Regions from separate parts of the Exiguobacterium sp. KKBO11 genome, predicted to be linked through region 3. Evidence: riboswitches for the same ligand, from Rfam matches in the RefSeq annotation. Region 3 holds a riboswitch; each other region holds the start of a gene.
What was found. Region 3 has a riboswitch for lysine ahead of AYO36_RS13650 (Na+/H+ antiporter NhaC family protein). Riboswitches for the same ligand answer to the same signal wherever they lie in the genome.
Positions count from the first base shown of each region.

Region 1 (8,128 bases), on a different contig from region 3:
TTCCTGCTGCGAGTTGTTGCTCGATCAAGCGTTCGAATACGTGTAGATCCAACTCGCCTGCTTCATTAAATGGTGTGACGAGCGCTGTACCTGCTCCTTTGAACATGAAGAACTCCTCCTTTTTTATGAATGAATCGACTGTTCGATTGCTTGGCGTGCGACTTGTACGGCATTCGAGGCGGCACCTTTTCGAATGTTGTCGGCTACACACCAGAGATGGAACGTGTTCGCGAGACTATCATCTTGTCGAATCCGACCGACGTAGACGTCGTCCGTACCACTTGCATCGAGTGGCATCGGATAACGCGTATTCGCGACATCATCGATGAGGACGACGCCCGGTGCGCCTTCAAGTGCTTCACGGATCGCTGCAACCGTCGTCGGCTGCGTAAACGTGACGTTGATCGCAACCGAGTGAGAATTCGTGACTGGAACACGCACACATGTCGCACTGACTGGTAGTGCTGGAAGATTGAAGATTTTCCGTGTTTCGTCAATCATCTTCTGCTCTTCTTTCGTATAGCCGTTCTCAAGGAACACATCGATATGTGGCAAGATGTTATCGTGAATCGGATGCGGATAATTGACGGGCTCTTCTCCGCGTGCTCCACGTGCCAGATCCTCGATTCCTTTTTGACCAGAACCGGATACGGCCTGATACGTCGTATAGTTGACACGCTCGAATCCCAGTGACTGGAGCGGTGCTAAGGCTACGACGGATTGAATCGTCGAACAGTTCGGATTTGCGATCAAGCGGTCCGTCGCTTGAATCGCTTGTGGATTGACTTCTGGCACGACAAGCGGAATCGTCTCCTGCATCCGGAAAGCACTTGAATTATCAACGACGAGTGTTCCGTTTTCAGCTAGTAACGGGGCATATTGTTCACTGATCGTTCCGCCCGCCGCGAACAACGCGACATCAATCCCGTCTTCCGTGATATTTGGTGTCAGCGCTTGGATCGTGATGGCTTCTCCCTTGAACTGTACCGTGTTCCCTGCTGAACGAGCAGAAGCGTAAGCGGACAGGCGGCTGACCGGGAAGTCCAGTTCGGCTAGTACTTGTAACATTTTTTGACCGACGGCGCCGGTTGCTCCAATGACTGCTACATGATACATCCTGTTTTCCTCCTTATAACTCGAACGCGTTTGCAATCGCTGCAACCGTCCGTTCAATATCTGCTTGTGCAATCGTGTATGAGATGCTGATTTCTGAAGTCGTAACTTGATAGAACGGAATGTTCTCTGCTCGGAAGATTGCGAACAATTTCGAAGCGACACCTGTTGCATCCCGCATCCCGATTCCGACGACAGATAATTTCGCGTGTTGATTATGGCGATCGACCTTGACTGTCGTGAAGCGATCCATGATGTCTTTCAATGCTTCATCGAGGAACTCTTCCTCATCGAGTGGACATGAGAACGATAAGAAAATGTCACTGTCGAACGTCGTTTGACTGATCATGTCGATGTTGACGTGGCGATTGGATAACAGTTCGAAGATATCGGCTACTGCTGCATTCGTTTGCGGTACGTGTTTGATTGATACCGTCAAGACGTTCTTCGTCACACTGACACTCGTCACCGCTTTTTGTTCCATTGTTTCCGTCGCTTCCATGATCCATGTTCCCCTTTTCGATTCAAGTGTTTTCCCGACGAAGATGTGTACGCCGTATTTTTTTCCTAGTTCGACACTTCGCATTTCCATGACCTTCGACCCGAGGGCGCTCATCTCCATCATCTCATCATACGAGATATGTGGAATCGGTTGAGCGGCGGCATGGATTCGCGGATCAGCTGTATAGACACCGTCGACATCGGTATAAATTTCGCACCGTTTATCAAGGACTGCCGCAAGGGCAACTGCCGTTGTATCCGACCCACCCCGTCCAAGCGTCGTGACATCACCGAGTTCGTTGACACCTTGGAATCCGGCGACGATGACGACATCGTACGTTTCGAGTTTTTGTCGTAACAGATCTCCATCGATCTGTTTGATCTTACTTTTCGTATGCACGCCCATCGTGCTGATTCCTGCTTGAGCGCCTGTTTGCGATAACGCTTTGACACCGAGCGAGTTGAGGGCGATGCTGAGTAATGAAATCGTCTGTTCTTCTCCGATGGCAAGCAGTCGATCGAGTTCTCTTCGCTCGGGGCGATCCGTGATGGCTTGCGCCTGAGCGATCAAAGAATCTGTCATCTTGCCCATCGCCGAAACGACGACGACGAGTTTTTCACCTTCGGCTGCGCGACTCTTCAAATAATTCGCAATAGACTGAATCTGTTCGACAGTCGCAACCGAGCTTCCACCAAATTTAAGTACAGTTGTCACAATCCTATCTCCTTTGTCCCGATACAGAAAAAAAACGACGGGCCGGTAGGAGCGTTCCTACGGCCCGTCGTTATCACGATCGGACAAACGAAGACAAAGTCATTCGTTCTTTTACGTAAGATAGCGCTCCGAAACATCGGTTTCGGCAGTACAACGGATCTTAACCGTTGTACCAGCAAACAAGAAGAAGCATCTTCTCGTTCACTTCGGCGGACTTCCCCTTTCACATCATTCGGCATGCTTGCCTTCAAGAATGATGCTACTCATGTCATCCGCGCCTCTATCTGTCGGTTGTTAGTTACAGTTATAGCAGACATCTTTTGTTAAATCCAGTCATTTGACTGTTTTTTTTCAAAATTCGTCAATTCGCAAGATGCTGTTTCGCGAGTTCGAGTTGCTCCGACACGGCAGCAAACCCTGTCCCGCCGTAGCTAGTCCGGCGTGCTACTGCTTGAACCGGATCGAGGAGCGGATAGACGTCTTCTGTGATATCAGGATGGAACGTTTGATACGTCTCGAGGTTCAAATCCTTCAGGAAACAACCGTTCTGCACACAGTAAAGGACGGCTTTGCCGACGATTTCATGCGCTTCCCGGAACGGTATGCCTTTCGTTACAAGGTAGTCAGCGAGTTCCGTTGCATTCGAGAAGTCTTGCATTGTCGCCTTCTTGAGCGCTTCGGTCTTAAACGTCGCAGATTCAATCATTCCGGTGAAGATTTGAACGGATTGGAGAACGGTATCTGCTGTATCAAAGACCCCTTCCTTATCCTCTTGCATGTCTTTGTTGTAAGCGAGTGGTAATGCCTTCATCGTCGTCAAGAAGCCCATCAGATTGCCGTAGACGCGCCCCGTTTTCCCACGAATCAATTCAGCGAAATCAGGATTTTTCTTCTGTGGCATCATGCTCGACCCTGTCGAGAAAGCATCAGACAACTCGATGAAGCCAAATTCTTGCGATGCCCAGATGATGATTTCTTCACAAAAACGCGAGAGATGCATCATGACGGTCGAGGCGATCCCGAGGTATTCGATGACGAAATCGCGGTCGGAGACAGCGTCGAGACTGTTCGGATAGATTGACTCAAAACCGAGCAACTCGGCAGAACGGAAACGATCGATTGGGAATGTCGTCCCCGCGAGCGCGCCTGCCCCGAGCGGAGATTTTCGGATCCGCTTTTGATTATCCGTCAACCGTTCGACATCACGTTCGAACATCCAGAAATAAGCGAGCAAGTGATGCGCAAGCGAGATCGGTTGTGCCCGTTGCAAATGCGTATAACCTGGCATGACCGTCTCGATATGTTGTTCAGCTTGTTCCGTGATAACCGATTGGAGCTCGCGTAATGCCGTCGTCAACGCTTCAACATGTTGTTCCATCCATAGATGTAAATCCGTTGCGACCTGGTCATTTCGGCTCCGTGCCGTATGCAGTTTTCCTGCAACCGGACCAATCTGTTCCGTCAATAGACGCTCGAGATTCATGTGAATGTCTTCATCTGCTAGCGTATACACATGATCCGCTAACGTCGTTTCCAGTTGCTTCAGTCCTTGCTCGATTTGTGTCCACTCGTCTTGAGCGAGGATCCCTTGTTCAAATAGCATCTGCGCGTGTGCGAGACTGCCTTTTAAATCGGCGCTCGTTAATTTTTGATCGAACGTGATCGATGCTCCGAAGGCTTCCGCTTGAGCGGAAGCACTTTCCGTAAAACGTCCACCCCAGAGTTTGGTCATTTCGTTACACCCGCCTGACGATGTACGCTCGCATGAGTCGAAACGGCAAGTCCGTGTAATTTGATGAAGCCTTTTGCTGCTTCATGATCGAACGCGTCTTCTTTCGTATACGTCGCAAGTTTCTCATCGTAGAGTGAGACAGCGGACTGACGACCTGTCACGGTTGCGTTTCCTTTGAACAGTTTAACGCGAACTTCTCCTGTGACGTCCTGTTGTGTCGCCGTCAGGAATGCTTTCAAGCCTTTCGTCAATGGTGCATGGAAGAGACCGTTATAGATCGTTTCTGCGTATTGTTTGCTGAGAAGTGGTTTGAAATGTGCGACGTCCTTCGTCAATGTAATCGTCTCGAGTGCAGCGTGCGCTTTGAGTAACACTGTTGCGCCTGGACACTCATAGACTTCCCGCGATTTGATACCGACGAGACGGTTCTCGACGTGGTCGATCCGTCCGACCCCATGTGCACCAGCGATGATGTTCAGTTCCGTGATCAGTTTCGCCAGTGGATACGTCGTTCCGTTGATCGAGACCGGAACACCTGCTTCAAAGCCAATGATGACTTCTTCTGCCTGATCCGGTGCGTCTTCTGGCGCTACTGTTAACGCGTAAGCGTCTTGCGGTGGCTCTGTCCAAGGGTTTTCTAGGACGCCACACTCGTTACTCCGTCCCCAGAGGTTCATGTCGATTGAGTATGGGCTGTCGAGGTTGATCGGGATCGGCACGTTGTTTTCTTTCGCATAGGCGATCTCTTCTTCCCGTGACCATTTCCATTCCCGAACCGGTGCGATGACTTCGAGTGATGGATCAAGTGCTGCGACCGAAACTTCGAACCGGACTTGGTCGTTCCCTTTTCCGGTACATCCGTGAGCGACCGCCGTTGCACCATGTTGATGCGCGACTTCGACGAGCTTTTCTGCGATCAACGGACGCGAAAGCGCTGAAATCAACGGATAGGCATTTTCGTAATGCGCGCCATATTGAAGTGCCGGCAAGACGAAGTCTTGTGCGAATTCTTCTTTTACATCGAGGACGATCGATTCGATTGCACCGACGAGGAGTGCTTTTTCTTTAATGACGGATAAATCTTTTCCTTCTCCGACATCCATGCATAAGGCAATGACGTCATAGTCCTTGCTCAACCATTTGATGGCTACCGATGTATCAAGTCCCCCAGAGTACGCTAAGATCAATTTTTGTTTCGACATGTATAATTCCCTCCTGGTTTTAAATTCATCTGTCTGTATAAAAATTCATTATGAATTATATATATACATAGAAAACAAAAAAAAGAAACCCTTTTTGCAGGATTTCTTTCAAAATGACTTACATTTTTTTCTCCATCGTTCGGTGCGGGATGCCCGCATCATCGAATTCATCGGAGACGATCGTATACCCGAGTCCTTGATAAAACGGGATTGCTTGAACTTGTGCGCCGAGTGTTAGCAATTGCTTCCCTTCGCGACGTGCGACTCGTTCCATCGCCTGCATCAACTCGCCACCGTATCCTTTTCCTCGCGCTGTCGCTAGCGTCGCGACACGCTCTACCTTCATCCGTTGGTCGTCATATGGACGGGTACGACCCGTTGCGACCGGTCGACTCTGCTCATCGAGGACAAGCAGATGAATCGCTGTCTCATCGTGTGTATCGTATTCAAGATGGCGTGGTACGCCTTGTTCCTCGACGAAGACACGCTCCCGGATCATCCGGACGGCTTGATGTTGTTCTGCTGTACGTACTTGAATGACTGTCATGACTGATATTCCTCCCGTAATCGATCGACATATGCCATCGCATCATCCCGATTCGTAAATTGTGCCTGTGCCTGAACCGCACTTCCTCCGCCTCGCCCATTGAATGCTTGAACATGTGCTTTAGCGAACTTCCCGAGATGGGGTTCACCTGGACTACTCATCAGTAGCTTGTTCGTCGTCGCATTCCAGACGACGCCGACGCGTCCCGCTTCTTGAATCGCTTTAGCAAGTTGCTCGGATATTTTGATTTCTTCATCCAGATGTTCAAACACAAGAATGCCTTCTTGTTGTTCTAAAGCGTGAGCGAGTGTGAACGTTGCAAGTTGTTCCTGGGCGTGTTCGACCTGTTTCGTTAAGCGTTTCTGCTCTTCTTGTAACGCTTGGACGGCTTCTAGCATTTGAACTGGTTTGACCGACAAGGCTTGCGCCGCTTCCCGTAAGGCTCGTCGTTCTGCCTGAACGAGTTGGTATGCCCGTTCTTTTGCGACATAGGACAGACGAATATTTCCACGAACCCGCTCGACTCCGGTAAAGAGAATCGACTCGAGCTGTGCCGTTGAATCAAGATGCGTCCCACCACAGGCACTATAATCGAGTGTGCCGATTTGAACGACACGAATTCGTCCTTCAACTTGTGGTGTTTTTCGTAATGGTAAGCGTAGCGCTTCCGCCTCGTCATACTCTGTCGCCGTGATCGGTAATCCTTGTTCAATCACATGTCGTAATCGTCGATCCAGTTGTTCTTGTTGCATAGTTGTCCATTCAGGTGTCTCGATATCAAGCGTCGAGACCTCACTTCCCGTCCGAAAACTGAGTGTCTTGATATTTGATTCATCTTGTAGGATTGCAGAGATGACATGTTGTGCCGTATGCTGCGCCGCATGATCGATCCGGACTGCGTCATCTACGATACCGGTGACGTCACCTGTGAGCGGCGTCGCCAGTTGGTGCCAGACGACACTGTCTTCGATTTGAACGTCAAGGACCGGTTGGTCGTTCAATGTTCCACGATCCGCCGGCTGTCCACCGCTCTCCGGATAGAAGTAACTTTTCTCTAAAGCAACCCAATAACCATCTACTTGTTTTGTTGCACGAATGGATGTCTGAAAGGTTCGGACATCGGATTCTATTTGTTCGGGGCGCATGCCTCGACCACCTTTCTCTGTCAGTTTCACTCTGTATTATGCCATATTTCATCCAGAATCGTTTGTCGGCTTGCCTTTTTCCTAGTACACTAGACGAAAGACTACCGATCGCGAAGGGACGAAATGCCGTGATTCAGCATATCAATAAAAATTCACCACTCCCCATCTACTATCAAATCGAAGCTGCCTTAAAACAACAAATCGAAAGCGGTGTTCTTCAACCTGGCGATCTGATCCCGTCCGAGCGCGAATTTGCCGAAGCGCACCAAATCAGCCGAATGACGGTCCGACAAGCCATTTCAAACTTGGTCAACGCCGGTTACTTGATTCGTCAAAAAGGACGTGGAACATTCGTCGCGAATAAAAAAATCGTCATGCAACTGTCTGGATTGACGAGTTTCTCGGAAGAGATGGAACATCTTGGACTAGAACCGACGAGTGCGCTTCTCTCCTATCAAATCATCGACGCGTCGATGACGATCGCCAATAAGCTCCGGATTCGCGAAGGGGCATCCGTGTATGAACTGAAACGTTTACGAATTGCTGATGAGCAAGCGCTTGCCCTTGAGACCGTATATATCCCGGAACAGCTCTTACCTGGACTCGATCAAGACGTCGCGACCGCATCGCTCTATGCATTTGCAGAGGCGAGCGGATTAAATCTTGGACGTGCGAGTCAAACGTTCGAATCACGTCTGGCAACGAAGGAAGAGGCGGGCCATCTTGGTCTATCGACCGCTTCGCCTGTCTTATCTGTCGAGCAACTGACGTACCTGACAACAGAGCAACCGTTTGAATACGTCATCTCCGCTTACCGCGGCGACCGCTATACCTTCACCGTTGAAATGGAACGCCAACGCTAAAAATCCCCTTGTATCGTCGTACAGTGACGATGATACAAGGGGATTTTTAGTGTGTCTTACTGTGCAGGGACGGCTTCCGTCTCTGTCACTGGTTCTTCTGTCGTACTTTGTGCCGGGTCTGTCTCTTCCTTGATCGGTTCGACTTCTTGACCTTGCATCGCTTTTGCTAAATTACTTTTCACTTGCTCCAATTGATTCGGATCGAGATGATATTCCCATTTCCCGCTAATACCGATGTAGCCTTCTCCAGCGAGTTGGTACTCCGTCGTATTACGTAACGCTGCTGTGAAATCTGCTAAGCGTGTATAAT
Region 1 covers NZ_LUCU01000055.1:175,863-183,990, forward strand. The annotation lists gene dapA (4-hydroxy-tetrahydrodipicolinate synthase) at 1-106, opposite strand, end outside; gene AYO36_RS14955 (aspartate-semialdehyde dehydrogenase) at 124-1,116, opposite strand; gene AYO36_RS14960 (aspartate kinase) at 1,130-2,329, opposite strand; lysine riboswitch at 2,443-2,620, opposite strand; gene argH (argininosuccinate lyase) at 2,691-4,061, opposite strand; gene AYO36_RS14970 (argininosuccinate synthase) at 4,058-5,263, opposite strand; gene AYO36_RS14975 (GNAT family N-acetyltransferase) at 5,382-5,810, opposite strand; gene AYO36_RS14980 (alanyl-tRNA editing protein) at 5,807-6,955, opposite strand; gene phnF (phosphonate metabolism transcriptional regulator PhnF) at 7,084-7,818, shown strand; gene AYO36_RS14990 (LCP family protein) at 7,875-8,128, opposite strand, start outside.
Region 1: another riboswitch for lysine. It lies ahead of AYO36_RS14960 (aspartate kinase); the one in region 3 lies ahead of AYO36_RS13650 (Na+/H+ antiporter NhaC family protein).

Region 2 (8,128 bases), on a different contig from region 3:
CGATATCGACGTACAGTCCTGGACGTTCTTCATCCCAGTATTCGTTACGGAAAGCGGGTTCTGTCCCGTTCTCTTGTGTGACTTTATACTGAATTGGTGTCAGACGCTCTTTCAGTTCTTTTTCCTTACCTTGGTCCTTCCACGCTTCCTTGATGAATTTCGCGCGACCTGAGCCGACACTATACATCTGATAACGGAACGGATTCTTTTTATAATAATCTTGGTGATATTCTTCGGCTGGCCAAAACGGCTTTTCTGGACGAATCTCTACCGCGACCGGACGCGAGAAGCGTCCTGATGCGTCAAGCGCTGCTTTCGAACGTTCAGCTGCTTCACGCTGTGCTTCATCGACATAAAAGATGGCCGGTTGGTACGATTCACCACGGTCATTGAATTGACCTCCACCATCTGTCGGGTCAATTTGACGCCAGAAGATCTCGAGTAATTCTTCGTACGTAATGACGGACGGATCGTACGTGACTTCAACCGCCTCCAAGTGACCTGTCGTTTCCGAACAGACCTCTTTATAAGTCGGGTTCTCTGTATGACCACCGGTATATCCTGAAATGACCTGCTCTACCCCATCATATTTATGGAATGGCTTGACCATGCACCAGAAACAACCACCTGCAAATATTGCTTTTGCCATCTATCTTCCCCTCCTCTGTATGTGTCTATTTTACCGCGTTCAGAGAATGGACTCAACTTTCCTGCTCATTCAATCCTCTGGATTCGCTTTTAGACGACGCATGACGAAGTAAATCGCCGCAAAGACAAGAAGAAGTCCTCCGAGCGAATACCAGATGTTATTCAAACGATAAATCATTTGGTACAAGGCAAGCGTCACAAGCAATAATGCGATCGGTAAGAAGGCACGCTTGAAGTGGTACCAGTAATTCACGAAGATCGCCTCCTGTTTTTCTTTCATCTTACCCGATATGTCATGTCTTCTGCGAGAGGATTATTCTGCTTGACGGTACTCTTCTTCGAGATAGGTCCGGTACTTCGCTTCCCAAGCGTTTAGCGACACACGCCATAATACGATCGTTGCCATGACAAGTCCTAACGTAACCGGCCAGAACCAAATCGATACGATGCCTGCTGTCGAAGCCAGTCCGATTTTTGAAAACAGAACGTACGCCCAAATGATGGATGTGCATAATAAGATTGAGACCGGAATCGCGAACTTCCATGGAGTGAGCTCGACAGACTGTCGTCGATTGACCTTTCTTGACTGGACGACCGGATAACGATATCCCATGAATACCATGAACAGCACTTCAATCACGAGTAGAATACCGTACCCATGAATATAGCTAATGCCATGATCCCAGCCGAGCAGTTGTTTGAAACCGAAGACGAATAAGTAATACGCGAACACGTGAAAGACGATGACGATTTTCGCCGCAATTGCCGGAATTCGTTTCATGAAAATCCCCATTAATACGATGACGAGAATCGGAATGTTGAAAAAACCTGTGAATTGCCGGATCAAACTCCATAAGCCGTCCGGCGCGTACATCAAGAATGGTGCGATGACGAAAGAGATTAAAGCAACGATCGTTCCGAACCATTTACTGACACGAATCAAATGTTCATCACTCGCCTCTTTCGCAAACACCGGCTGATAGATATCGAGGACGAAAAGTGTTGCAATACTGTTTAGCAACGAGTTAAACGAACTGAAGACGGCTCCGAGTAAGACAGCCAAGAAAAATCCCATCAGCGAGACCGGCAGTAACTCCGTAATGAGTCGAGGATATGATAAATCACCGCTTGTTAGTGTGTTCCCATACAAGTGATAGGCAATGATCCCAGGAATCAGCATGAAGATTGGAACTAATAACTTTAAGAATCCTGTCATGAGGACGCCCTTCTGTCCTTCCTTCAAATCTTTTGCCCCGAGCACACGTTGAATGACATATTGATTGAGTGACCAATAAAATAAGTTCGCAAATAGGATACCCGTGAAAATCGAGAAGAACGGAACGGCATCGGTTGAGCTTCCGATTGCGTTCAGCTTCTCCGGTTGCACAGTCGCAATCGTCTTCATCCCTTGAAGTAAATTCCCATCACCCAGTGTGATAAAGCCGAGTACCGGAACTAGGAATCCAACGAAGACGAGCCCGATCCCGTTCAAGGTATCCGAGACAGCCACCGCACGTAGTCCTCCAAAAATCGCATAAATTGCTCCGATGATCCCGACGACCCAGACGACTAACCAAAGGGATTGCGTATAACTAAGACCAAATAGTTCCGGAACATCGAATAGCTGCAAGACAGCAATCCCACCCGAATAAAGCATCGAAGGAATCGTGACGCACATATATCCGAGTAAAAAGAGTAAGACTGTCATCCGGCGAACCGTCTCATCATACCGGTGACTTAAGTATTCTGGTAACGTCGAGATACCAAGCCCGAGAAACTTCGGGAGTAGATAAATCGCCATGATGATGGCAGCAAATCCCGCCGTGACTTCCCACGCCATACTCGACATGTTTCCCATGAAGGATTGTCCATTTAGTCCAATCAACTGTTCTGCCGACAAATTCGTCAGCAGTAGCGATCCGGCAATGAAAACGCCACTTAGCCCTCGTCCCGCTAAGAAGTATTCATCGACGCCTTGTGTTTTCCCACGCGTCAATCGGTAGGATATGTAAGCAACGAGCAACATGAAAAACGCTGCAGAACCTAATGTGAAAAATAATTCAGATGTAGTCATGCGTCTCCCCCTATTCTTTATTCATATTTCTATTTTTGAATACTTATTCATTGATTCCTTTTTTATACTTTTTCAAAACTATATTTTAGAGAACGTTTTCATTTAAGGGAATAAAAAACCTCCTTCATTTATAGAAGGTGGTTCCGATTGCAGAAAATGGACTGACTCAAAAAAAGAATGACGCGTCTTTTCACGCCCTTTCCTCATACGAGACACAAGCCAGTTTTCCCGCTCCAGTCGAGCAGGAAAACGGGTCTTGTTTGTCTCTGAAAGCGCAAAATTGCGCTTTTTCCTGTAGGAGTGGCGTGTAACGTGTCATTCTTTTTTATACCGTCAGGAGAATCAGAGAAGCGTTTTGTTCACTCGAAATCGCTTCCTAGGGAATAACAAGCAAGAGCGACCCTGCAGCGAAGCGATGCTTGTCCCTGGAAAAACGATTCGAAACGAACAAAAAAGCGCAATCTTTCTCATCAGACTCATCAGAGAAAAATTGCACTTTGTCTTCAATCTCAATCACCTTCATTTATAGAAGGTGGTTCACACATTATGATTGACGTGGATGTTCCGGGAAGTCCATCTCGTCATAACGAACGATCGACGTTCGATTTTTGAATTTATGTCCTAACCAGAAGGCAAGGAATAATGGAATACCAACATACGTTGCGGCAATTCCGACCCAATCGATTTGATCCGCAAGGAATGCTGCGTAGTTTTGACCAACGATGACGAGGAAACAAAGACCGAATGCGAACAGCGGACCAAACGGGAACGCTGGTGCAACATATGGTAAGTCTTTCAACGAGTGACCTTGTGCAAGGAATCCTTTACGGAAACGATAGTGACTGATTGCAATCCCGAGCCATGCGATGAAGCCTGTCATCCCCGAAGCATTGAGTAACCACAAGTAGACTTGTCCACCAAACATCGACGTCAAGAAACAGAGTGCACCGATTGCTCCTGTTGCGAGCAAAGCGTTACGCGGTACACCGTTTTTCGATACTTTCGCGAACAACTTCGGTGCATCCCCTTGGCGAGCAAGCGTATAAAGCATCCGAGTCGAAGCATACATACCTGAGTTTCCGGCAGATAGAACAGACGTCAAGATGACGGCGTTCATGAGTGCTGCTGAGAAGGCAAGACCCGCTTTTTCAAAGACAAGCGTAAACGGACTAACCGCTACGTCCGTAATGTCATTGGAAACCAAGTTCGGACTCGTATACGGAATGAGCATTCCGATGACGAAAATCGCGAAGACGTAGAAAAGCAAGATGCGCCAGAAGACTTGTTTGACTGCTTTTGGAACATTCTTTTTCGGATCTTCCGACTCACCCGCGGCAATCCCGACCAGTTCTGTACCTTGAAAACTGAATCCGGCAACGAGAATGATACCGATGACGGCAGGAATCCCACCGACGAACGGTGCATCGCCAAGTGCAAAGTTTTTAAAGCCAACCGGTGGCTCTGATGTAAAGACACCAAAAATCATCGCAACACCGACGACTAAGAAGACGATGACGGTAACGACTTTAATCATCGCAAACCAATACTCCGCTTCCCCGAATCCCTTAACGGAGAAGTAGTTCAAGCCAATCATGAGTAAGAGGAACAAGGCACTGAAATAAAATCCAGGAACATCCGGGAACCAATATGTCATGACGATTTGTGCTGCGACGAGCTCGACTGCGATCGTGACTGCCCAGTTGTACCAGTAGTTCCAGCCGAGCGCAAAGCCGAATGATGGATCGACGAATTTCGTTCCATAGGTCGAGAAGGATCCAGCGACCGGCATATACGCTGCCATTTCACCAAGACTTGTCATGAGGAAGTAGACCATCAGACCAACGATTGCATACGATAGGAGCGCCCCACCTGGTCCTGCTGCTGCGACGGAAGCACCGGACGCAATGAAGAGTCCTGTTCCGATCGCTCCACCGATGGCGATCATTGACATATGACGGGCTTGTAATCCACGTTTTAATCCTTCTGCTGTCGAATCTGTTGTTTGTTTCACATCTAGATTGTTCATTTCGTTCGCTTCTCTCTTTAATAAATTTTTGAGAGGACACTTTTTGAATGAAAAAACAAAAAGCGCCCTCATCTTCCAGATGGAAGATGAGAACGCAACATAATAAAATGGATGCGCCTCATTCTACCGTCGTGAAAGATAGCTCTCCACAAGTAGGTGATACCCGACTTGTGACAGTATTAGACCTATTTGATCTAATCCCAATCGATCATCTTCAAAGCGATGATTGATTTCGGCAATTCTTCCTTTCAGGTCACCTCATCTGTCGCTTGACGACATCCGTAACCGTACTCTTAAGAACTGCAACCTCCATCCCACTGGTTGAGTGAGAACTGAATTAAGTTAGTTATTACTACGCCATATTACACAAAACGCCACAAAATTGTCAATTGCCTTTTTCGAATCTGGGGTAGTCGATGGTAAAAATCCGATATGTTTAGTACACTAAATGGTAGAAGTCCACTGAGAGAAAGGATGCTGCTTGCATGCCACAGGAACGTGATTTGCTAACTTATCGACTCGAGGAACAAATGCGTGTCATTCTTCGTACCCTGCGACGTGAACTTAACCGGCTATTTGAAGGAACGGCGACCCGGAGTGAGTTTTTCATCTTACGAAGCCTTTCAGAAAATGGTCCTCAGCGCCCGACGCTTCTTGCGGAACAATTTGAGCTCGCGACGAGTCAAGTCACTGCTTTGACGGATAAGCTGTATAAACAAGGATATGTCACACGGACACGTTCGACGGAAGATCGTCGTTCAATCGTACTCGCTTTGACGGAGGACGGGGAACGTGCATTTCGGGATCTCGAAATCGTCCGGAAAAACTATTTACAAGACCGCTTCGGTACATTGACGGAAGAAGAGCTCGAAACGATGGTTCATGTCTTTGATAAAATTTTACAGACGATGGATGAGGATACCCTTACTTCATCTTCTTAAAAACGGTAGATTTTCTACCGTTTTTTCTATTTTGGTCTAAAGATTTCCCTCTGTCTAACCGTTATCTACTTGAGTATACTGGAAGTATATATATGGAAATCTGTTAGCTGGGGGAGTTGGGAGGATTTGTTGTCCATCATGAATCAATTCATCATTAACTTTTGTCTACTGTTCACAACGATTACTCTCTTGTTCTTACCGTTTCGGAATCAACCGCGTATTTCATTGAACTCCAAATGGAGCATTCGACTTATACTCGGAGCAGTCTCTGGTCTGATTGCGGTCTTATTAATGTTCAATGGGATCCAAATCGATGTCGCCCGTGTTGATTTACGTATCGTTCCCGTCGCGATCGCCATGCTGTTCGGTGGTTTCCCAAGCGCCATCGTTGCAGGAGCAATGATCATCGGGACACGTTACTTTTTAACACCAGTTGATCAAATGGAAGGATTTTATTTATCTACGCTGATCATCGTCTTATTCATCACGACGATTGGGATCATTCGTCGATTCGTCCATGTCTCGATGCGTCATTTTCAACTTATGGTGTTGGTCGGTATTCTCTATTCGTTACCCGCCATCTACATCTTGACGCACAGCTGGTCGACATTCTTTAAAATCTCGATTGCGTACGTCTTCTTTAATTTATTAGCTGGCTTTGTTGCCTTTCGATTACTGACGGAATTACGCCGTCACTTCGAAAACATCCAGTATCAGCAGAAACTCGCCATGACGGATGCTTTGACAGGGCTCGCCAATCGCCGTCGTCTGGATGACTCGCTATCGCTTGTCGGTTCGACCGATCAAGGCTATTCACTTGTGCTCATCGATATCGATTTCTTTAAGCATGTCAATGATACATATGGTCATGATGCGGGCGATGATGTGTTACGCCAACTCGGCATGACTCTCGCTTCCTTGACGCGTCCAGACGACCTCGTCGGACGGTACGGTGGTGAAGAATTTTTAATCATCTTACCAAGTACTTCGGCGAAAGAAGCGCAAAAAATAGCAGAACTAGCTCGGCTGACGGTCGCACGTAACCTGTTCCCGACAGCAGATGTACCTGATCTACAAATTACGATCTCACTTGGGATTTCACATTCCAGTGGTTCGCATACGTCACTTGAAGCATTACAACAGGCAGATAAAGCGTTGTATTATTCAAAAGAAAGTGGACGGAATCGGAGTACGATCTATACGAAAGAACTCGCATTCCGACAGGCTTAAACTGATTGGACACTTCCGCAGGGAAGTGTCTTTTTTACGTCCTCATTCCGTCTCTTTAGGAAAACCGATACTCTCAACCGTTCCAAAGACGATCATCCGACTTAATTGTTCTGCCATATACTCTGATGAATACGGTCGACCGTTTCGTAACCAAGAAATCAACAATCCCAACTGTCCACCAATGACATAGTTCAATAATAAGTCCCGATCGACGAACGTAGCTTCTTCTGTGATTTGCGGTCGAAACACAAGACGATAGTTATCTTTCAATGTATCGAGAAAACGGGAGATGAACGTTTTGATCGGTCCTTGAACGAGCATCGTTTGATAGAATAATTCATTTTCTTCGATATGAATGAACAAACGAGCAAAATAGCGACTCACCTGCTCGACTGTCGGAAAGACAGTTCCTGTACCCGTGATCCGAATTGCTTGTTCAAGTGCCTTCATTTGCTCCTCAACGATTTGGTCGAGCAAATCATACTTATCCGTATAGTGTGCGTAGAAGGTCGAACGGTTCACACCGGCTCCATCCGTCAGCATTTTGACAGTAATACTCGAGAAGCTGTGCGTCTTCAATAAACGAAATAATTCCATTGTAATACGGTCACGTGACCGTTTTGGTCGGGGATCACGGCTCTCATTCATCCATATTTCACTCCTTTTCCATCCTCTTTTCATTAATGAATCCGTTATCATCTATTTTTCCAACATTTTGTCGGAAATTGTCGGTTGTTTGTTAGCTAATGATCCATATAATTAACTATATTAATTACTCCTCCCCCCAGAGGAGTACTTTTTTTGAATCGATTGTACACAAGAAAGGATGCTAACACACCCATGAGTATGAAAAAATTATTGATCATCAATATCGTGACACTCATCGTTTTAATCGGTGGTGGTGTTGTCGGATACTACTATTACGATCAAGCAACGAGCTATGTCAAAACAGACAATGCGAAAATCGACGGTAAGATGATAACGGTTGCGAGCCCAAGCGCTGGTAAATTAACAGACTGGTCTGCGAAAACAGGCGAATCACTCGCCAGTGGAGCAACAGTCGGACACGTCATGACGGCACAAGCCGGACAAAAACCGACGGACCTCTCGGTTTCAATGCCCTCAAAAGCAACGATCGTTCAGTCGATGGCGACAAAGAACGGCTTCGTCGCAGCAGGTACACCTCTCGCCTATGGTTTTGACTTAAAC
Region 2 covers NZ_LUCU01000033.1:64,775-72,902, reverse strand. The annotation lists gene msrA (peptide-methionine (S)-S-oxide reductase MsrA) at 1-649, opposite strand, end outside; gene AYO36_RS11420 (hypothetical protein) at 719-901, opposite strand; gene AYO36_RS11415 (solute:sodium symporter family transporter) at 962-2,722, opposite strand; gene AYO36_RS11410 (amino acid permease) at 3,267-4,748, opposite strand; lysine riboswitch at 4,880-5,068, opposite strand; gene AYO36_RS11405 (MarR family winged helix-turn-helix transcriptional regulator) at 5,234-5,689, shown strand; gene AYO36_RS11400 (diguanylate cyclase) at 5,828-6,919, shown strand; gene AYO36_RS11395 (TetR/AcrR family transcriptional regulator) at 6,962-7,567, opposite strand; gene AYO36_RS11390 (HlyD family secretion protein) at 7,760-8,128, shown strand, end outside.
Region 2: another riboswitch for lysine. It lies ahead of AYO36_RS11410 (amino acid permease); the one in region 3 lies ahead of AYO36_RS13650 (Na+/H+ antiporter NhaC family protein).

Region 3 (8,128 bases):
ACCCGCTTCGATTCGTTTTGGTGCCTCCATGTAACGGTCACTCAACTGTTCGATGTCTTCTGGGAAGGTCGCAGAGAACAATAGTGTCATTCGCTCCTTCGGTAACTCAGACAAGATGGCATCGACTTGATCGAGGAAGCCCATGTTCAGCATTTCGTCCGCTTCATCTAAAACGACGTAACGGACTTTCTCAAGCGATAACGTGCCCCGCTCGATATGATCGCGTACGCGTCCCGGTGTTCCGACGACGACGTGTGTCTTTTGCTTGAGCTCCGTGACTTGTCCACGGAACGGTTGCTTGCCGAAGACAGCTGTCGCTTTGATCCGCTTATAACGTCCGATGTTCATGATATCTTCTTTGACCTGCAAGGCGAGCTCACGTGTTGGCGTCAAGACTAAGACTTGTGGTTTGTTTTCTTCCCACTCGACGAGTTCACACAGTGGGATCGCAAACGATGCCGTCTTTCCGCTCCCCGTCCGTGATTTGACGATGACATCTTTTCCAGATAGTACGACCGGAATGACGGATTGCTGGACTTCGGTTGGTATCGTGTAGCCGAGTTGCTCGATTGAATCGAGAATCGGTGTGCTTAAGTTAAAATCATTGAATCGTGTACGTGTCATAGAATGTCCTCATTTCTTATCGTAAAAAAAGCTTCCCACCGAAACGATGAGAAGCCCAACGAATTATTTGGATGCTACTTTATCTTTTTTGATTTGCTTACTACGTAATTGACCACATGCCGCATCGATGTCTGTTCCGTGCTCGAGACGAACACCACAGTTCAAGCCGTTCTTTTTCAACGTATCGTAGAACGTCGTGATATCTTCAGACGTACTGCGCTGATATTGACCGTGCTCATCGACTGGGTTGTACGGAATCAAGTTGACATACGTCAGGTGACGTTTGTCTTCGAACAGTTTTGCGAGTTCGACTGCGTGTTCTTTTTGGTCGTTGACGCCACGAAGCAAGATGTACTCGATCGTGATTTTACGGTTCGTCGTTTGAACGTAATAATCGATCGCTGGCATCAATTTCTCAAGCGGGATCGCCCGGTTGATTTTCATGATTTGCGTACGCAATTCATTGTTTGGTGCGTGAAGCGAGATGGCTAAGTTGACTTGGAGTTTCAAGTCAGCGAACTTGTAGATCTTGTCTGCCAAACCACTTGTTGAAACCGTGATGTGACGTGCACCGATCGCAAGACCATTGTGGTCCTTGATGACGTTCAAGAAGTCAACCATGTTGTCGAAGTTATCGAACGGTTCACCGATACCCATGACGACGACGTGGCTGACACGTTCTTCGTTACCGACTGCATCGAGGTGATGTTGAACGTTCATGATCTGCTCAACGATTTCGCCTGCTGACAAGTCGCGGCTCTTCTTGATAAGACCACTTGCACAGAAGCTACAGCCGATGTTACAGCCGACCTGTGTCGTAACACAGACAGAAAGACCGTATTTATGACGCATCAAAACCGTTTCAATCAAGTTGCCATCATATAATTTGAAAAGGAACTTGATTGTTCCGTCTGCTGATTCTTGCTTGACCGCTTCTGTCATCGAGTCAATCGTAAAACTCTGATCTAACAACTCAAGGCAATCCTTGTTGACATTCGTCATTTCCGCGAAAGTCGTGACACGTTTACGGTAGAGCCAATCCCATACTTGTTTGGCACGGAATGGTTTGTGCCCTTGATTCGATAACCATTCTGTCATCTGCTCAAGCGTTAATCCATAAATGGATGGTTTATTCATTTCGAAAGACCTCATTTCTTTTTCCAGAACTACAACATTCCTTTATCTTAGTAAAAATCAGCGCGTGACGCAACGTTCAAATCCTAAATGTTCACTTTCTGTAAAGTTTTTGCGCCACTTTCGATCAAATCGACAGACTCCGACGTCCGAATTGAACAACTGCTCCAGTCAAGAACACAAGACAGAGGACAAGTAAAAGAATGGAATGAAGAAGAAAATGATCCGTTCCTTCTAGTAATTGCGTCGTATTGAATAAGGAGAAGACGGATAGATAACGGAGCCACTCCGTCTTGTCACTTAGTTCCGACAGAATCGTCAAGACGATCGATAGGACAAGCACACTACCAGCAAGCGAAAAAGCACGACGTTCTTCGTCAAATAACGTCGCAACGAATAACGTAAAGGCACCGATCGCGAAGAGTAACAATAGCGCATTGAGTTGAATCCGCCATAAGATGACGTCATTGATCGAAATATCTGTCATCCACCAGTCGGATACCATCAAGACAAGTCCATTCAGTCCTACGAGAACCATACTTGCGATACCCATGACGATCGCAACAGCAAACGTATACGCATTCCGGGTGATCGGGGCTGCGAGATAGACGATCAGCTCTCCATTGTCGATTGGTCGCGCAACGAGTCGCGCTGCTAATGAGAGCAAGAATAGACTCGCAATGACTTGAAAAATCAGTCCATAATAGTTTCCCCCGAGCAGATCCAGTACATTCTCGAACCCTGTCACCTTATCGTATTGAAATGCTTTTAAGACTTCTGGAGGTAACGCTTCTAGTTTTGCTTCTAGTAAACCGGTCTTCATCATCGATGGATAAAGCAACGCAAGCATCAATAAGTAGAGACTCGTTCCAATCGCATAAGCAAGCACGGGCTTTCTAACCTGCTTGAATAAAGAGCGGATCAGCAATATCACGACGATTCCTCCTCTCCATAATAATGCAAGAAGACCTGTTCTAAATCATCTGCTGACGGACGAATCAGCCGTACATCGTACTGCGTTAAATAAGCGATCGCCTGATTCAAGCTCAGCGTCTCATCCGTTTGAAAACTGACTTCTGTCCGCTTCGGTTCAACACCGACTTGCATCGCGAACTGTGCTGCTTCCACCTCCGTTCGGAAGACGATCGTGTACGTCTTTCGACTCGATCGAACCAACTCATGAATATCCGATTCGACGATGATGCGCCCTGTTTTGATTAAAGCCGCTCGATCGCACGATTTTTCCATCTCCGGAAAATGGTGTGAACTCATTAGAATCGCTTTTCCAGCATGCTTCTCCTGTTCGATCCACTCTAAAAAACGCTCTTGCATCAAAGGATCGAGTCCACTGGTCGGCTCATCAAGTAGATAGACGGGTGCATCCTTCATGAAGCAACCGACAAGTGCCAATTTTTGTTTCATCCCTTTTGACATCTTGCGGATTTTCGTCTTCGTCTCAAAAGGAAATCGTTTCAACAACAGTTGTCGCCGTGCCGGATCGCTACCGTGTAGTCGTTGCATCAAATCCAGCATGTCTGCTCCCGTCATGTCTCCAGGTAAACTAATCTCCCCTGGCAAATAACCGACCAATTTCTTCACTTCTTTACTTTGATTCCAGCAATCAAAACCACCGATCGTCGCCTTTCCACCATCCGCCGCCAGTAGTCCCATCAAATGTCGGAGTGTCGTTGATTTTCCAGATCCGTTTGGTCCGATGAAACCGAATATCGTACCCGGATCAACTGTAAAACTGACATCGAATATCCCACGCCCCGGCGCAAATTCCTTCGTCACATGCTCCAAACGGATCATCATCCGACCTCCCTATCTTTTATTTCTTTCCTCACTGTATTCATACCCGTTTTGAAGCAGTTTGTTCGGATCAAAGCGATAGATGACGAACCGCTCGTCATGATTTTTTTCATAGAGGTCTCGTAATCGAATCTCATCGATTTGCTCGAATACGGTATGGCGCTCCAAGTACTCCCGGTATTCATCGGTCGGGTAATACAAGATGAGATCAACCGAACGCGGGGAACGTTCGACCGAACTTAAAATGTGATCGATCACTTTCATGAAAATTTGTGAAGAGAATGGATTAAAGAAATAAAACTTATTCGCCTCATCCGGAATGGTATACTGCTCGGCATACGTCTGTTCGAATCGCAAACTTCCGGAACGCCGCTTCCGTCGACTTTGGTAGTTCGCCATATTCCGAAGTGCGTCCTCGTAAAATTGTCCGTTCATCTCGATTCCGATGACGGAACAGTCAAAACGATCGTGTAAGTAAAAGTTTAAACGCCCTTTCCCACACCCGAAATCGATGACAATATCCTCTTTTTGAAACGGATAGGTTTCGCATAATTCGCTGAGTGCCGCATAAGGCGTCGGTTCATAGCGATTGTAGTGACTAAACACACCATAAAGGTGTTGCATCTCAATGGTCTCAATTCGTAATCGTTGATCATATTCCTGTTCATTCATCGTCTTTTGTTCCTTCTTTCCGGCATTCTTTCCCTCATCGTACTATACTGAAGAAGTACGTTACTCGTTTTTTGAAAGGGGATTTTATGATGATCGTCGTTACGAACCGGATTAAAGTCAAAAAAGGGATGGCTGCAGCTCTCGCTCCTCGTTTTACACGTCCAAGTGGACTTGATACGATGGACGGATTCATCCGTGTTGAGGTCTTATTGACGCAAAACATCGAAGAACACGATGAAATGAACGTCAACATGCACTGGGAAGATATGAAGAGTTTTCAAGCGTGGCGGGAGAGTGACGATTTCAAAGCGTCACATAGTCGACCTGCGAGTAGTGAGGCAGGAGAATCGCCAATGCTCGGCAGCGAGATTCTGACATATGAAGTCGCTTCGGTCAAAGAACGCGCATGATGCACGAAAAGGACTCGTATCGAGTCCTTTTTTATATACCTATACACAAATAGTGAAAGGGTCGAATTGTCACAAATGGTATTATTTGTTATCATAGTGCCATTACAGAGAGAGAGGGTCCTTCATGAATTCATTAACTATATTTGAACAAGCCATTCGTAGCTTACCTGACGATCGTACGTTACGACGTGATGAATTATGGACGGACGATTTTTTATTGCAACAGGAGAACGAGCTGACCGTCTATTACTCTCCGATTGGCGAATATGTCAATACTGAAGCAAAAGTCGTCATCATCGGGATCACACCAGGTTTTGAACAGATGCGAATCGCTTTCGAAGAAGCGACGGATGCCCTCCATCATGGTGTTTCATTAGAAGAGACGGCACGCCTCGTCAAATATACAGCAAGCTTTGCTGGAACGATGCGACGTAATCTCGTCCAGATGCTTGATACACTCGAGCTTCCAGCATTGCTCGGAATCGAGACGACGGCTAGCTTATTTCATCAACATCAGAAATTATTGCATCCAACGTCACTGTTAAAGCAACCCGTCTTTTATCGCGAAAAGAATTACTCGGGTCATCAACCGAAGATCAATCGTAGCCCTTTATTAAGGCACTACGCGGAAGAACACTTCGTCGCTGAGATCAATCAGTTACAAAAACCAGCGTTATTGCTTCCGCTCGGTCGGGTCGTCGAGACGCAAGTCCGTGGATTGATTCATGATGGACGAATCGAACAGCATCAGCTTCTTTCCGGATTCCCCCACCCATCTGGCGCGAACGGTCATCGAAAAAAACAATTCGAGGAAAACCAAGCCTATTTGATGAAACAGCTCATTCAATATTTTGCTGAATAAACAACTTTATCTTAAATTATCAGAATATATGGTTGAATCGCTTCTGAAATACATGATAAAGTGTCCATAAGAACAGAATATGACTATTCTATCGATGAGGTAGAGGCGCGATTTCAATCAGTACTTGGTCCGAGGATGACAACGAAGACGACTACAGGAAAGGTGACATCGCCGAAATGACAGTATGTGTCGAGCATATCGTCGTTGGTCGATTCGGGAAACACCCGATCGATTGCCATACATAACAATTGTATGGAGCGCTCCAATTCGGCTAAGAAAGACGCATCCAGCGAGGGTGTCGGCTTTGTTGCCGGTGCCCTTGCTTTTTTTGTGCCGCGGGGTCTCATCTTTAAGCCATTTATTAAAGAGGAGGATATTTTTCATGGTCAACTATTCAGATTCCATTATTGCCCTTGTACCTGCTTTACTAGCTATCTTATTAGCCATTTTTACCCGAAAGGTCGTTCTTTCGTTAGGTGTCGGCATTCTCGTCGGTGCCCTGTTACTTCACCGTTTTAACCCGATCGATACGGTAACCTATCTCGGCAAGAACATCTTCAGCCTCTTTTGGGCGGACGGTGCCTTAAACGAGTGGAACGTCTTATTACTTGTTTTCTTGTTATTGCTCGGCGTCCTTTCCACATTGATTCAGACATCAGGTGGCGCTCGCGCTTTCGGTGAATGGGCTTCTACGCACGTCAAGACAGCGCGTGGTGCACGCTTAGTTGCCTTCGGACTCGGTATCCTAATTTTCATCGATGATTACTTCAATAGTCTCGCTGTCGGCAACGTCAGTCGTCCGTTAACGGATCGCCGTGGTGTCTCACGTGCGAAGCTTGCCTATTTGATTGACTCAACAGCTGCGCCTGTTTGTGTCATCAGTCCGCTTTCGAGTTGGGGCGCATTCATCATCTCTATCATCGCCGGTATCTTAACGACGCACTCGATTACGGATTACTCAGCGTTTAGTGCCTTTATGATGATCGTTCCAATGAACTTCTATGCGATTTTCGCATTACTTTTAACACTTTACATCGCTTACTCTGGCGTCTCTGTTGGACCGATGAAACAGCATGAACGCCGTGCCGCGAATGGTGAACTTTTTGATGCGTCAAAAGGAACACCGATGGGAATGGCAAAAGAGGTCAACGAACATACGAACGGAAAAGTTCGGGATCTCGTCGTTCCGATCGTCGTTCTCGTCATTGCTACGATCAGTGCGTTACTCGGAACAGGTGCTCAGGCACTTGCAGCCGACAACCGCCCGTTTACTTTAATCGGTGCATTTGAGGCAACGGACGTCACCCGTTCCCTCGTCACAGGTGTCGTCATTAGTTTGATCGTTGCCTTCCTGATGCTTATCGGTCGGAAAATTCCGGGCCGCGATTACCGTGCAAGTATTGTCGCTGGTATGCGTTCGATGTGGCCAGCAGTCGTGATTCTGTTATTCGCTTGGACGATCATCGCTGTCATCGGTGATATGAAAACCGGTGACTATCTCGCGAGCTTCGTCAGCAACTCGATTTCTGCTTCGTACTTGCCATTCTTATTATTCTTGATTGCCGGCTTGATGGCATTCTCAACAGGAACAAGTTGGGGCACATTCGGAATCATGTTGCCAATCGGTGCGGATCTCGTCATGGCTGTTGATGCCTCACTCTTGTTACCGACGCTTGCTGCTGTTCTTGCTGGATCTGTCTTCGGTGACCATTGTTCACCGATTTCCGATACGACAATCCTAAGTTCGACAGGGGCTGGATCCCATCACATCGATCACGTTGCGACACAGTTACCGTATGCGCTAGTCGGTGCTGTTACTGCGGCAGTCGGTTATTTAGTCATCGGTTTCACCGAGTCTTCAGTCTTCGGTTTCATCGGAGCCTTAGTTACATTCGTACTCTTTGTCGTCGTTTTGAACGTTCTCTCAAAAAAAGGTGAAACTGCTTCTGATTTACAAACAGATTAATGTAACACTGTACGAGAAAAGGCATTGGATGCGCGCATCCAATGCCTTTTTTACATCTATTCGTTTCATACCATCAATAAACACACATCATTCGCGAACGCTACTGGATCCTCGAGTGGAAGCCCTTCGACAAGCAATGCTTGTTGATACATCAGTTTTGTATAGCGCTCGAACTTCGAACGATCGTTTTGATATGCCGTTTCAAGAGAGTGGAACACTGCGTGTGACGGATTCAATTCAAGAATCTTGACCGCTTCTACCCCTTCGTTATTCGGCATCGCCTTCAGGATTTTCTCCATCTCGATCGAGACGGCGCCGTCCGTCGCAAAACAGACGGGATGCGATTTGAGACGCGTTGAGGCTTTGACTTCCTTGACTTGTCCACTTAGCACTTCCTGCATAGCTTGGAACATCTCTGCTTGTGCGTCCGTCGTCTCCGCTTCTGCTGCTTCAATCCCTAAATCGCTGCTTGTGACCGACTTGAACGTCTTCTCGTTATACGTCACGAGCATCTGAATCGCGAACTCATCGATCTCTTCCGTGAAGTACAAGATATCATACCCTTTATCACGAACGAGCTCGGATTGTGGTAATTTATCCAGACGATTCGTACTCTCACCAGCAGCGTAATAGATATGTGCCTGATCT
Region 3 covers NZ_LUCU01000044.1:173,607-181,734, forward strand. The annotation lists gene AYO36_RS13615 (DEAD/DEAH box helicase) at 1-624, opposite strand, end outside; gene rlmN (dual-specificity RNA methyltransferase RlmN) at 688-1,761, opposite strand; gene AYO36_RS13625 (ABC transporter permease subunit) at 1,886-2,692, opposite strand; gene AYO36_RS13630 (ABC transporter ATP-binding protein) at 2,689-3,573, opposite strand; gene AYO36_RS13635 (methyltransferase) at 3,583-4,242, opposite strand; gene AYO36_RS13640 (heme oxygenase) at 4,332-4,652, shown strand; gene AYO36_RS13645 (uracil-DNA glycosylase family protein) at 4,777-5,514, shown strand; lysine riboswitch at 5,607-5,785, shown strand; gene AYO36_RS13650 (Na+/H+ antiporter NhaC family protein) at 5,897-7,480, shown strand; gene htpG (molecular chaperone HtpG) at 7,546-8,128, opposite strand, start outside.